Regions from separate parts of the Pseudarthrobacter sp. C1 genome, predicted to be linked through region 2. Evidence: riboswitches for the same ligand, from Rfam matches in the RefSeq annotation. Region 2 holds a riboswitch; the other holds the start of a gene.

Region 1 (7,184 bases), 310 kb from region 2:
GATGACCTGGCGCTGCAGGTTGCTAAGGTCAACGTCGTCGTCGTCGATGATTCCCAGCGTTCCGACGCCGGCGGCCGCAAGATACAGGAGTGCCGGGGAGCCGAGCCCGCCGGCACCGATAACGAGCACTTTCGCATTCTTGAGCCGCCGCTGACCCACCGAGCCGATCTCGGGGATGATGAGGTGCCGGGAATAGCGCTCCACCTCGGCAGGGGTAAGGTCCGGGCCCGGTTCCACCAGCGGATCCAATGACACGGGTGAAACATTTGCGGTGAATGTCGAAGCCATACTTCAATGTATCCCCCGGATACTGCCGGGTCATATTACCCCGCAGTAAAGTGGAAGTAACTGCAACGGAAAGTAGGACAACTGTGGTCCATGAAGCACGGGCTGACCGCCCGTCAGCCGCCGAACCGCAAACTCCCCCGCGTCCCGCGGGTCAGCGGTCGGCCAGGCTTCCGCGTGACGAGCGGCGCGCGCAGCTCCTCAACGCAGCCCAGGAAGTCTTCGTGGCCAACGGCTACCACGGTGCGGCCATGGACGAGATTGCCGAGACGGCGCACGTCAGCAAACCCGTCCTTTACCAGCATTTTCCCTCAAAACGCGAGCTGTACCTCGCCTTGCTTGAAAGCCATCTGGCCTCCCTCACCGAACTGATGCTGGGTGCGCTGAACTCCACCACCGATAACGACGAACGCGTTCAGGCCGTCATGCGCGCCTACTTCCAGTTCATCGCCAGCGATGACCAGGCCCACCGGCTGGTGTTTGAGTCCGACCTGATCAACGATCCCGACGTCAGCTCGCGGCTGGAGACGTTCAACAGAACATTTGCCGACGCCATCGCCCGCGTCATCGCCGAGGACACCAAGCTCCCCCATCTCGAAGCGCAGTTGCTGGGCCGGGGACTGGCCGGGATGGCGCAGGTCAGTGCCAGGTACTGGCTTGAAACGGACGGCAACCTGGACATCAATGTGGCCAGCGACCTCATCTACCGTTTAGCTTGGCGCGGAATCTCGCGCTTCCCCAAAGAGTCCTAGACTACAAATAAGACATCACCAACGAACTTTGACTGGCTGGGAGGCCCCTGTGGAAATTAAGATCGGCGTTCAGAATGTTGCCCGCGAAATTGTGCTCGAATCAACCGAGGACGCGGCTTCTGTGGCCAAGGTCGTGGGGGAAGCCATCACCGCGGGCAGCGAACTTCGCCTGAAGGATGAAAAGGGACGCGTGATCATTGTTCCCGGAAATGCGCTCGGCTACGTGGAAATCGGCGCAGAAGAGGCACGGCGCGTAGGTTTCGGCCAGTTCTAGCGCCCGGCCGAAAAACCGCGTCCGAAGCCCAAGGAGATCCATGCTTTCGCTGACCATCGTTGTACTGGCTGCCGCCGCGGCAGGCTTCATCATCTGGGCAAACGACAAGCGGCACGCCAAGTATGGCGCAGGCCTGCCCGCCGGGGTCGCCGTAGCAATGGCGGCGTTGACCTGGATTGTCCTGATGGCGGCCGGTTTCGGCTACCTGCCAGGGCTGACCTGGATCCCGTGGGTCCTGCCCATCGTGCTGGGCGCCGGCGCCGCAACGGGGGCAGCCGTGTACCTTGGCCGCACGCGTGCGCGCCGGGACGCCGAAAGGCTTACGGCGATCCTCCGGGCGTAGGGCCGGCGCAAGGCAACCGGCAGCAGTGGCCGCCATCCCGCCAGGGGTGGCGGCCATTGCTGCTTAGGGACCAGTGGCTGGTGGCGAGGCTACTAACGCCCCGGCCCGTACTTCGCCGGCTCGGCCACGGCCCCCGCCGCTGCCGCAGCTTCACTTGCTCCCGCAGCTGCCGCGATGTCCCGGTCAGTCACCTGCCCCCCGGCGTCGTGGGACGTGTAGCGGATAAAGACGCGGTTGTAACGCCAGTCGAGGTCGGGATGGTGGTTTTGTTCCTCGGCCAGACGTCCGACGGCGGCAATCAGCTCAAGTGCGGCAACCGCCGTCGGCATCTTGAAGACAGTGACCAATCCGCCATTGTCGGTCCGCCAATCAGGCAGTCCAGCCAAGGCTTCGTCGATTCGTTCCGGGGGAAGGGCGTCTTTGCCGGCCACTGCTGCTCCTTGAATCAAGGCGCCGGCCGGCGGAAAGCGGGCCTACAGGAACTCGGCCCGGCCTTCCATCGCCGACGACGCCAGCGCGTGTTCACGGCGAGGTATGCGACCTGCCGCTTTCGCCAGCCTACCTGCGATGACGGCGTGCTTGAAGGCGGCGCCCATCATGGCCGGGTCCTGTGCCCGGGTCACCGCCGTGGCCAGGAGCACGGCATCACATCCGAGTTCCATCGCGAGGGCGGCGTCGGACGCCGTGCCGATTCCCGCATCCAGCACCACCGGAACCGAGGCCCGGGACACGATGAGCTCGATGTTGTGCGGGTTGAGGATGCCCAGGCCGGTGCCAATGGGCGAGCCGAGCGGCATGACCGCGGTAGCTCCCAGGTTCTCGAGCCGAAGCGCCAGGACGGGGTCGTCATTGGTGTACGCAAAAACCTTGAACCCCCGGTTAACCAGCTGTTCGGTGGCGTCCACGAGTTCCACGGCATCCGGCAGGAGGGTGTGTTCGTCAGCAATGACTTCCAGCTTCACCCAGTCGGTTTCCAGGGCCTCCCTGGCGAGCTCCGCGGTGAGGACGGCGTCCCGGGCAGTGAAGCACCCCGCCGTGTTGGGCAGGACCTTGATGCCGTGGTCCAGGAGGAGCTGGAAAAGCGAGCCTGCCTCCCGGGGTGAATAGCGGCGCATGGCCACGGTGGTGAGGGAGGTGCCGGAGGCCAGGAGCGCGGCGCCGAGGCCGTCAAGGCTGGGCGCGCCGCCCGTGCCCATAATGAGCCGGGACGCGAGCGCGACGCCGTCGATCACCAGGGGATCATGAAGGTCCGGCCGGGTGCCGTCGAGGGTGCTGCGGGTTTCCGTCATGGTGTTCAGCCTCCCTGTACTGCCGTGACAAGTTCGACGTCGTCACCCTCGGAGAGTGCGGTAGCGAACCACTGGCTCCGGGGCACCACCTGGGCGTTGCGCGCAACGGCGACGCCCAATTTCCGGCCGTCGGTTGCGTGGCCGTCAGCGGCCAGTGCGCGGCCGGTGACCTCGGTGACGAGCGCGGTGATGGACGCGCCGTCGGCGACTGTATGTCCGGTTCCGTTCAGGGTGATGTTCATGCTGTCTCCTTGGGGTTGGGTAGGGTGGCCGCTGCAGCAGGCCGAACGGCGACGCCGGAAAAGCGGCCGGGATTGAAGGGGGCCCAGCGGGGGTCCTCCCTGCCTTCGAGCAGGTCCCGGCATATCGCGGCCGCTGCCGGGGTGAGGAGGACGCCGTGGCGGAAGAAACCGGTGGCAATGATGAGCCCCTCCACGCGGCTTTGCCCTGAAGGGCCGTCCTCCAGGGGGACCCGCCCGAGCAGCGGGGCGTTGTCAGGTGTGCCGGGACGGGCCCGGGCCGTGCATTCCAGCAGCTCAAGTTCCGCCACCGCAGGCACCAGGACCTGGGCGTCGCGCAGCAACTGGTAGACGCCCCCTGCCGACACTGCCCCCGCGCTGGTTCCGCTGTCCTTCCCCAGTGCGTCCTCACGCTGCGTTGCCCCGATCACCACGGTGCCGTCCTGCCGGGGGACGATGTACACAGGGATCCCGCGGACCAGTCCGCGGACGGTGGAGGTCAGCAGCGGCTGAAGGTGGGCGGGGACGGCGAGGCGAAGGATGTCACCGTGGACCGGCCGCAACGGCAGGTGCAGCTTTTCCGGCAGCCCGGTCAGGGCCGCAGCGTGCAGTCCGTTGGCCACTACGGTCTCCCTGGCCGCCACCGTTCCTCCGCCCTCCAGCGTGACACCGGCGACGGCTCCGTCCCGCCAGAGCAGGCCCGCTGCCCGGTCCGGCACGGCGTAGCCCTCGGCGGCTCCGGCCACGAAGCTTCCGCCGGTTCCGCCGGCGTGCCGGGCCAGGGCACGGCGGAAGCAGGCGACCAGCAGCCTGGGGTCCACCTGGTGGTCCGCCGGTGTATTCAGCGCCGAGGCAATGGCCGGGCTCAACAGCGGCTCCCGGCGCCGGGCTTCACGGATGGTGAGGGGCTCAACCGTCAGTCCATTGGCCTGCTGCACCTCGCGCAGGTCCAGCAGCGCCTGCCGGTCCGCAGCGTCGGCACCCACGGCGAGGGTCGGCGTCGTAAGATACCCGGGATCCGAACCGGCAGCCGCGGCAAGGCCAGCGGCGAAACCCGGCCAGCGCCCGGAGGCCTCCAGCATGAGCTCCAGGAGGTCCTCCTCCTGGTAATGCAGTTCGCTCACCGGGGCAAGCATCCCCGCCGCGGCCCAGCTGGCACCGGAGCCGGGGGCGTCATCGATTACCACCGCTGAATGTCCGGACCGCCTCGCCTCCCAGGCGATGCCGTGGCCGATGACTCCCCCGCCGATGACCGCAACGTCGGCCTCCAGTGCGGAGCCGGGCGCGGGCCGGTACGGGGCGTCGAGCGCATTGGGCATAAGTGTCTCCTTCCCTACGCCGGTATTAGCCGGATCAGGTCAAGCGGTCGGCTCTGACGCCCTCTCAGCCCGGCGCTTTATGACAGCTGCCGCGGCTCCCGCAGTACGAGGCCCAGTCTAGAGGAACTAGGCTGGCACCCATGAATGTGTCCCACCCTCCTGCCGCTGCATCCCCCGTCCCGGCTACCGACGCCTTTCTCAACGCCGAAGGCAGTTCCGGCGTGCAGGCCGCACGCCTTTACCTCTGCACGGACGCGCGCCGGGAGCGGGGCGATTTCGGGCAGTTCGTCGATGCCGCCTTCGCGGGCGGGGTGGACATCATCCAGCTGCGGGACAAGTCCATCGAAGCCGCCGAGGAGCTGGAGCTCCTGGCCGTACTCAAGGAATCGGCGGTGCGGCACGGCCGGCTGTGGGCGGTGAATGACAGGGCGGACATCGCCGTGCTGTCCGGAGCCCCGGTGTTCCATATCGGCCAAAAGGACCTGCCCCTCAAGGCGGCCCGGACGCTGTTGAACGGCAACGCGGCCATCGGCCTGTCCAGCCACAGCCCGGAGCAGGTGGACGCCGCCCTGGCTGCCGCCGCCGGCCCCTCGGCGCTGGACTACTTCTGCGTGGGGCCGCTCTGGGCAACACCCACCAAGCCCGGACGGGCCGCCGTCGGGCTTGACCTGGTGAGGTACGCCGCCACGGCTGTTGCCGGGGCGGACGGGCAGGAGGACACGCCCGACGGCGGTGTCCCCTGGTTCGCGATTGGCGGCATCGACCACTCCAACGTCGAAGAGGTGGTGGAAGCCGGCGCACGCCGGATCGTGGTGGTCCGGGCCATTACCGAGGCTGACGATCCGGCCGCGGCCGCCGCTTCGCTCCTCAGCGCCCTGGACGCCGCCCGCCCATAATCCCGCGCCGGAACTGGCGTTCCTCTCCGGGCCGCTTCCGTGCACTATTGACGAAATTCGGGCTACGCTGATTTTCGTGTCACACCATCGGCTGGCCCCCAATGTCCACGAGCACACCAACGCACTCGAAGCGGCGCTGGGCGCGCTCCGGAGTGAGCTTGAGCTGCCGGGCGCCTACCCTGATGATGCCGTGAAGGACGCCGAGGCCGCCGTGTCCGCATTGCAACTGCCGTCCCATGACCTGACTTTCGTTGAATTCATTACCATCGATCCGGCATCGTCCACCGACCTGGACCAGGCGCTGTTCATCGAGCGGGACGGCAACGGCTACCACGTTCTCTATGCCATCGCCGACGTGCCGGCGTTTGTTACTCCCGGCGGCCCGCTGGACGCTGAGACGCGGCGTCGGGGACAGACTTTTTACACGCCGGACGGCCGCATACCGCTGCATCCCGAAGTCATCAGCGAGGGGGCGGGAAGCCTCCTGCCGGGACAGGACTGTTCCGCGTTCGTGTGGGACTTCCGTCTTGACGTTGACGCGGAGGTCACGGCCGTGGCCGTGCGGCGTGCCCGGATGCGCAGCCGCACCAAGCTCAGCTACAAAGGCGCCCAGGCGGAACTGGACGCCGGCAGCCCTTCCCCTGTGCTGCGCCTCCTTAAAGAGGTGGGGCTCAAGCGCGTGGAGCTGGAGCGCGCCCGGGAGGGTGCCAGCCTGAACATGCCGGACCAGGAGATTGTCCAGCTTCCCGACGGCGGCTACCGGATCGCCGCCGCCCCGCAGCTGCCCGTGGAGGACTGGAACGCACAGATATCGCTGATGACCGGCATGGCAGCCGCACAGCTCATGTTGGCCGGGAAAGTGGGCATCCTGCGCACCATGCCGGCCCCGGACGAGCGTTCCCTGAACCATTTCCGGCTGCAGACAGAGGCCCTCGGAAAGCCCTGGGACGGCGAAGTCAGTTACGGCGAATACCTCCGCAGCCTGGACCCCACCCATCCCCGCCAGCTCGCAATCCTCCACTCCGCAGGGATGCTCTTCCGTGGGGCGGCCTATACGGCCTTTGACGGCACCGTCCCGGATGACGCCGTTCAGTCCGCCATCGGCGCCGCGTACGCCCATACCACCGCCCCGCTTCGCCGCCTGGTGGACCGCTTCGTGCTGGTCACCTGCGAGGCCTTGAGCAATGGCGGCGAGGTGCCCGCGTGGGTGCGGGACGCCCTGCCGTCGCTTCCCGAGATCATGGCGGGCTCGGACCAGCTGGCGTCCCGGATGGAGCGAATGGCGCTGGACACGGTGGAGGCGGCACTGTTGATCAACCACATCGGACAGGAGTTCGACGCGATCGTGATTTCAGGGTCGAAGCCCCAGAAGGAGAACGGGAACGGCGGCATGAGCCGGAACGGCAACGGCAAGGGCAAAAACGGCAACGGCAAGAACGGCAACGGCGGCTCCGGGATCATCCAGATCGCCGAACCTGCAGTGACAGCGCGCTGCGCCGGTGAACTGGAGGCCGGAACCAAGGTCCGGGTGCGCCTCATGTCCTCGGACATCGCTACCCGTGAAGTGCATTTCGAGCTGGTGCCGAAGGCGCCGTGACCCGGGGCGGTTTTGTGGCAAATCCGGCCCGCAGTGCGGGCAAAAGCCGGATTTCGGTGCCCTTGCGGCTAGACTGAAGAGGTAGAAATGGATGCCCGGTCGTTGATTTCCTTGATTTGAAACCAACAAGCCCGCCCCTACGCGATCTTGAGAACCACCCGCTGGTCACCAGTGCCAGCATAAAGATAGC
Region 2 (7,184 bases):
CCGGGCACGCGCCTCCTGACGCCCTAGCTTCCGGCGGCAACACGGGGCTCCGGCAGGTACACCTTGCCGCCGGCCGCCCGGAATTCCTCGCTTTTCCCCTTCATCCCCGCGGCCGCCGCCAGGGCCGCCTGCGACTCCGCCGAGCCAAATTCGTCCCGGATGTCCTGGCTGATCCTCATGGAGCAGAACTTGGGACCGCACATGGAACAGAAGTGCGCGGTCTTGGCAGGTTCTGCGGGCAGGGTCTCATCATGGAAGGCTTCCGCCGTGACCGGGTCCAGGGACAGCGCGAACTGGTCGCGCCAGCGGAATTCGAAGCGTGCCTTGGACAGCGCATCATCGCGCTCGTGCGCCCCCGGGTGGCCCTTGGCAAGGTCTGCCGCGTGTGCGGCGATCTTGTAGGTGATCACCCCGGTCTTGACGTCGTCCTTGTTGGGCAGCCCCAGGTGTTCCTTCGGGGTGACATAGCAGAGCATGGCAGTGCCGTAACGTGCGATCTCCGTGGCACCGATGGCCGAGGTGATGTGGTCGTAGCCCGGTGCAACGTCGGTAACCAGGGGCCCGAGTGTGTAGAACGGCGCACCCTTGCACAGCTCCTGCTGGCGCTCTACGTTCTCGCGGACCAGGTGGAACGGGATGTGCCCCGGACCTTCCACCATCACCTGCACGTCGAATTCCCAGGCGCGCGCCGTCAGCTCAGCCAGTGTGTCCAGTTCGGCGAACTGGGCAGCGTCGTTGGCATCCGCCGTCGCCCCTGGCCGCAGCCCGTCACCCAGGGAGAAGGCGACGTCGTACTTCGCGAAGATTTCGCACAGCTCATCGAAGTGCGTGTAGAGGAAGTTCTCCTGGTGGTGGGCCAGGCACCAGCCTGCCATGATCGAACCGCCGCGGGATACGATGCCTGTCACCCGGTTGGCTGTCAGGGGCACGTAACGCAGCAGGACGCCGGCGTGGATGGTCATGTAGTCCACACCCTGCTCGCACTGTTCAATGACGGTGTCGCGGAAGATCTCCCAGGTAAGGGCATTGGCTTCCCCGTTGACCTTCTCGAGGGCCTGGTAGATGGGGACGGTGCCGATGGGGACGGGGGAGTTGCGGAGGATCCATTCGCGGGTGGTGTGGATGTCATCGCCGGTGGAAAGGTCCATGACGGTGTCGGCGCCCCACTGCGTTGCCCACTGCAGTTTGTCCACCTCCTCCGCGATGGAACTGGTAACGGCCGAGTTGCCGATGTTGGCGTTGATTTTCACCAGGAAGGCCTTGCCGATAATCATCGGCTCGGACTCGGGGTGGTTGATGTTGCTGGGGATGATGGCGCGGCCCGCGGCCAGCTCGCTGCGGACCAGTTCAACATCGCAGTTCTCGCGCAGCGCCACAAAGCGCATCTCCGGGGTGATCACGCCCTGCCGCGCGTAGTGCATCTGCGTCACGGTCCTGCCGTCGACGGCGCGGCGGGGCACCGGGCGCGCTCCCTTCCACTCGGCGCTGGCGGCGCCGCGGCGGACAGCCGAGCGGCCGTCGTCGAGCAGGTTCCGTTCCCTGCCGCTGTACGCCTCGGTGTCTCCGCGTGCTTCGATCCAGTCCGTCCGGAAGGGAGGGAGGCCGATGACGGGGTCGCTGCCAGGTCCTGCCGTCCGGTAGGTCCGGAACGGCCTGTTCGGCGTCCCGTTCGGGGAAGGTTCCAGCGCAATCTCCGTCACCGGGACCCTGATCCCCGTGCCGGCATCCTCAAGGTAGGCCAGTGAATGGGATTTCAGGGACTGGGTCACCGTTGGCTGGTTGCCGGCTGCTCCCATGGCCGGACGGTCTTGGGCAGGGTTCAGCTGTGCATTTTGTGTACTCAAGGAATACTCACTTCCTTCGCCGGCATTACCCGGACAGGTTCAACGGTCGCAGGCTGCGTCAGCCCGATCTCAGCCCCTGCAGGGGCACCCGTGTGGTCAAGATGTAAGCTACCACACGCCCCCGGAAGGGCGGTGTCACATTTGCGGGTGCTAGCCTGACCGGGCATCGAAAGGAAGCCCGATGGCAGACATCATTCACTTTCGCGGACCCGTCCTGACCGCACCGGACCGGGTACGCCATGGACTCTGGTCGGTGGACGGCAGCCTCACGTTCAGCCGGCCAACTGCCCTTCCGGCGCGGGAGCTCGACGGCTGGGTGCTGCCGGGATTCGCTGACGCCCACTGCCACATCGGACTGGGCCCCGCCGGCCCGGTCGAACCCGCCCTTGCACGGGAACAGGCGCTGGCTGACCTCAACGCCGGAACCCTGCTGGTCCGCGACGCCGGCTCACCTGCCGATACCCGCTGGATGCAGGGCGGCCGGGACTTTCCGGTGCTGATCCGTGCAGGACGGCATGTGGCCCGCACGCGCCGCTACCTGCGCGGCTTTGCGGCGGAGGTCGAACCCGACGGGCTCGTGGAGGCCGTGCGGAAGCAAGCACGCGACGGCGACGGCTGGGTCAAACTGGTGGGCGACTGGATCGACCGGAGCGCCGGCGACCTCGCGCCCTCCTTTCCTGCCGCCGTCGTCCGTGACGCTGTCCAGGCTGCCCATGATGAAGGTGCCCGGGTCACGGCGCATTGCTTCGCCGAGGACACCCTGGACCAGATGCTGGACGCCGGCATTGACTGCATTGAGCACGCCACGGGGCTGCTGCCCCGCCACCTGCCCCGGTTCGTGGAGCAGGGCGTGCCGATCGTGCCCACGCTCATCAACATCGCTACCTTTCCTGACATAGCGGAGCAGGCAGACGCCAAGTTTCCGCGCTACGCCGCCCACATGCGTGCCCTGTGGGAACGCAGGCTGGAACGGGTGGCGGAGGCCCATTCCGCCGGCGTACGCATCTTTGCCGGGACGGACGCAGGCAGCGTGGTCCGCCACGGGAGGATCGCAGATGAGATCCTCGCCCTGCACGGGGCCGGCCTGCCCATGCCTGCGGCCCTGGATGCCGCCTGCTGGGCAGCCCGCACGTGGCTGGGAGCGGACAACCTGGAGGAAGGCGCGCGGGCCGACGTCGTGGTGTGCCGCGAAGACCCGCGGACCACCCCGGAAACGATCAGGGCGCTGGAACACGTGGTGCTGGGCGGCCGCATCATCCGCTGAGTTATTTGAGGCCGCCACTTGGAATAAATTGAAGCTTCAAGTAATTTTAATATGTGACAGGCCGCCGACGGGACGGCCTCCAATACAAGGAGCCTTCAAATGACCGACGCAGCCGCCCGCCAGGATCTCCTTCCTGCCGACCTCGCCATGGGCACCGTGATGCTCAAGGTGGGCGACATGAAGGTCATGACCGATTACTACCAGCGGGCCCTCGGCCTGGAGGTCGTCGCGGAGCAGGACGGCGGGCTCTACCTCGGCCGGCTGCAGAAACCGCTGGTGCACCTGGCTCCCGCTCCGGGCCTGACGCTTCCGGGCCGGGGAGAGGCCGGCCTCTTCCACACCGCGCTCCTGTTCGAGAACCAGGCAGACCTGGCCGCGACCATCGCCACGGCCGCGCAGTTTGAACCCCGTTCCTTCACCGGCAGCGCAGACCACCTTGTCAGCGAGGCCTTCTACTTCACCGACCCCGAAGGCAACGGGATCGAACTCTACTGGGACCGGCCGCGCAGCAGTTGGTCCTGGAACGGCACTGACGTGGTGATGGACAGCCTGGCCCTTCCGCCGCAGCGCTATTTGGAGCAGCACCTCACTGAGGAGTCCCTGGAACGCCAGCGGGGAACCGTTGCGGGCGTGGGCCATGTGCACCTCCAGGTGGGCGACGTCCAGACCGCCCGCGACTTCTACGTGGGGACCCTCGGCTTCGAAAAGACCGCAGGCTGGCACGGCCAGGCCCTGTTCGTCTCGGCGGGCCGCTACCACCACCACATGGCAATGAACGTATGGAACAGCCGCGGCGCGGGGCCGCGCAAGGACACCCTCGGCCTGGGTGAGGTCCTCATCGAAGTGCCGTCGGGGGACGACGTCGGCGCCCTCGCCGACCGCCTCAAGGTTGCCGGTGTTGCCGCCCACCACACCGGAGCCGAACTCCGGTTCGAGGATCCGTGGCGCAACAGGATCCGGGTGGCAGTCCGCTGACCGGCGCCCCCCGGGCAAAGGTTGCGAACCCTGCGGTGGTTGGGCCGCCGACCGGCGTTGCCGGAAAACTCCGGCGGTCCCTGTACTAGGCTGAAACCGAACTGCCGGGCAGCGCGCGCTGCATCCCGGCGGGCCGCACCGTCAACGGAATGAGGGCACTTCCCATGGGCTTCACCGAAATCTTTGTTGCCACCCACGACGCCGCACTGAAGCGCGGCGGCATCCTGGACAAGGGCGGCAGCGCCCCTGCCGGCGACGCGGTCCGGATCCCGGGAATCAGCGACTTTGAAGTGGAACAGCTGGGCGACCTGGCCGGCACCGCCGTCCATGCCGGCGGGGCAGACTATGAGCTGACCATGGTGGACGTGGCGAGCGATTCGCTCCTTGCGGTTCCGCCCGCGATGGTGCGTGCCCTGGCCGACCTGCTCTCCTATGAAACCGAAGGGGAGGGCGACGTCCTCGACGACGTCGCTGAGCAGTGGGCGGCGCAGGATGACATGCCCTTCGATGCCGCCCAGGCGCGCACCTACGTGCGGCAGCTCGCTGAAATGGCCAGCGGAATCGCCGACTCGGAGCGCGCCGGCCTCTACGTCTGGTCCGCCTGAGCCGTTCCTGCCCCGTCTGTCCGGGCGCGGCGGGGCCGCGCCAGGACGTGTCAAGTCGAAATCCGAACGCTGATCTGGCACAATAAACAGGTACTCGATCTGCGTGGCCCCTCTCTCCGCGTCAGGATCCTGTCCTTCGAGCCCGCAAGTATGGCCCGCCCCACGGGTGCAGAAAGCCGGGTTCACCCCCTTTTCTGAAACAGGAGTGACCACAACAGTGGCCGTAAAGATTCGCCTTAAGCGCTTTGGCAAGATGCGCGCACCGTACTACCGCATCGTCGTCGCGGACTCACGCACCAAGCGTGACGGCCGTGCCATCGAAGAAATCGGCAAGTACCACCCCACCGAAGAGCCCTCATTCATCGAGGTCAACTCCGAGCGTGCGCAGTACTGGCTGTCCGTCGGCGCCCAGCCGTCCGAGCAGGTTGCCGCGATCCTCAAGATCACCGGTGACTGGCAGAAGTTCAAGGGCCTGCCGGGCCAGGAAGGCACCCTGAAGACCAAGTCTGAGAAGGCTGCCTTCGTTGCCCCGGAAAAGGGTTCCGTGATCATCCCGGAAGCCATCACCAAGAAGGCATCCAAGTCTGATGCAGCCGAAGCACCCGCCGAGGCCGAAGCAGAGACCACCGAGGCTGAGTAGATTGCTGGCAGAAGCGCTGGAACACCTGGTCCGCGGAATCGTTGATTCCCCGGATGACGTCAAGGTCAGCTCCAAGAACAACCGCCGCGGGGACACCCTCGAAGTGCGTGTTCACCAGGACGACCTCGGACGGGTGATCGGCCGCCAGGGCCGCACGGCGCGTGCACTGCGCACCGTGGTGGCAGCCCTGGCCGGCGGGGAGCCGGTGCGGGTCGACGTCGTCGACACCGACCGCCGCCGCTGAGCGCTCGGCAATATCAGTTTTAGCTCCGGCCCCTCCACCAACGCGGTGGAGGGGCCGGAGTGCTTTCACCAGAACACCGTGGATAAACCACAACCCGAACAGAGGAACACATGCAGCTTCAGGTGGCACGAATCGGCAAACCCCATGGCATCCGCGGGGAAGTAACGGTCCAGGTCCTGACCGATGCCCCTGGGGACCGGTTTGTCCCGGGCGCCGAGTTCACGGTTGATCCGGCGGCCGTGGGCCCGCTCACCGTGAACAGTGCCCGCTGGAACAAGGACATCCTGCTGCTGGGCTTCGACGGGATCGAAACCCGCAATGAAGCGGAAACCCTCCGCGGTGCCAAGCTCTTCATCGAAACCGAGGAGCTGGAGGAGGACGACGACGAGGGCTGGTACGAGCACGAGCTCGTCGGCCTGGAGGCCCGGGTGGGCTCAACCGTTGTGGGCAAGGTTGCCGCCCTCAACACCGGTACCGCGCAGGACCTGCTGATGGTCACCACTCCGGAAGGCGGCGAGATCCTGGTTCCGTTCGTCGAACAGATTGTTCCGGAAGTCAATATCGAGGAGGGCTACATCCTCCTGACGCCGCCGGAGGGTCTTTTCGAGCTGAACGCGGAGGCCGAAGCAGCCCCTTCGGAGCCGGAAGGCAAAGCGTAGATGCGGATCGACGTCGTCAGCATCTTCCCGGAGTACCTGGCACCGCTGGAACTGTCGCTGATCGGCAAGGCCAGGCAGGACGGGATCCTGGACCTGCGTGTCCACGATCTCCGCTCCTTCACCACGGACCGGCACCGGACGGTGGATGACACCCCCTACGGCGGTGGCGCCGGCATGGTCATGAAGCCCGAACCGTGGGCGCAGGCCCTGGCCTCGATTGCCGAAGACCGCCCGGAAGGGGCGGCCCGGCCGGTATTGATAGTTCCCTCGCCCGCCGGGGAGCGCTTCACCCAGGCGCTGGCCTATGAACTGGCGGAACAGGAGCACCTGGCGTTCGCCTGCGGACGCTACGAGGGCATTGACGAACGCGTCATCGAGTGGTCCAGGGAGCATTTCGACGTCCGTCCCGTCAGCCTGGGGGACTACGTCCTGAACGGCGGCGAGGTGGCAGTCCTGGCCATGGTGGAGGCCATCGGCCGCCTCCTGCCGGGCGTGGTGGGCAATCCCGAGTCCCTTGTGGAGGAATCCCACTCCGACGGGCTCCTGGAGTATCCCGTCTATACGAAACCGTCCGTGTGGCGTGACCGTGAAGTGCCGGCCGTCCTGTTGAGCGGCAACCACGGCAAGATCGCGCAGTGGCGCCGGCACGAACAGTTCCGCCGGACGGCGGAGCGCCGGCCGGACCTCCTTGAAACGTTCGACGCCGGAAAGCTGCCGCGCGCGGACCGCGCCGAACTGCAGGAGCTGGGGTACGACGTCGTCGACGGGCGCCTGCGCCGCCGCCCCGGTGCTGAAGGCGCCCAGGCGGACTCATCCAGGTCCTAGGGCGGGCGGCGGGGCAGCCATTTTTCGGCGGCGGCCCCGGGGATTGGCTGTAGCCTCCGCAATGTGGCAAAATTAGTCCTTGTGTCTGCTGGGTCCGCACCTGCCACAGGGGGAGCGCAACCAACAGC

The links. Region 2 has a riboswitch for thiamine pyrophosphate ahead of thiC (phosphomethylpyrimidine synthase ThiC). Riboswitches for the same ligand answer to the same signal wherever they lie in the genome.
Region 1: it holds a riboswitch for thiamine pyrophosphate, as region 2 does, so the genes downstream of both, thiO (glycine oxidase ThiO) here and thiC (phosphomethylpyrimidine synthase ThiC) in region 2, are expected to answer to the same signal.

What each region holds. Positions count from the first base shown of each region.
Region 1 is NZ_JAYESK010000002.1:329,881-337,064, forward strand. Features, by position in the region: gene moeB (molybdopterin-synthase adenylyltransferase MoeB) at 1-288, opposite strand, end outside; gene U7114_RS04145 (TetR/AcrR family transcriptional regulator) at 372-1,037, shown strand; gene U7114_RS04150 (DUF3107 domain-containing protein) at 1,087-1,311, shown strand; gene U7114_RS04155 (hypothetical protein) at 1,352-1,654, shown strand; gene U7114_RS04160 (4a-hydroxytetrahydrobiopterin dehydratase) at 1,747-2,085, opposite strand; gene U7114_RS04165 (thiazole synthase) at 2,128-2,943, opposite strand; gene thiS (sulfur carrier protein ThiS) at 2,949-3,185, opposite strand; gene thiO (glycine oxidase ThiO) at 3,182-4,501, opposite strand; TPP riboswitch at 4,496-4,613, opposite strand; gene thiE (thiamine phosphate synthase) at 4,642-5,397, shown strand; gene U7114_RS04185 (RNB domain-containing ribonuclease) at 5,474-6,994, shown strand.
Region 2 is NZ_JAYESK010000002.1:15,087-22,270, reverse strand. Features, by position in the region: gene U7114_RS02800 (alpha/beta fold hydrolase) at 1-19, shown strand, start outside; gene thiC (phosphomethylpyrimidine synthase ThiC) at 24-1,844, opposite strand; TPP riboswitch at 1,839-1,946, opposite strand; gene U7114_RS02790 (amidohydrolase family protein) at 2,026-3,108, shown strand; gene U7114_RS02785 (VOC family protein) at 3,208-4,083, shown strand; gene U7114_RS02780 (hypothetical protein) at 4,248-4,688, shown strand; gene rpsP (30S ribosomal protein S16) at 4,906-5,328, shown strand; gene U7114_RS02770 (RNA-binding protein) at 5,330-5,572, shown strand; gene rimM (ribosome maturation factor RimM) at 5,683-6,231, shown strand; gene trmD (tRNA (guanosine(37)-N1)-methyltransferase TrmD) at 6,232-7,056, shown strand.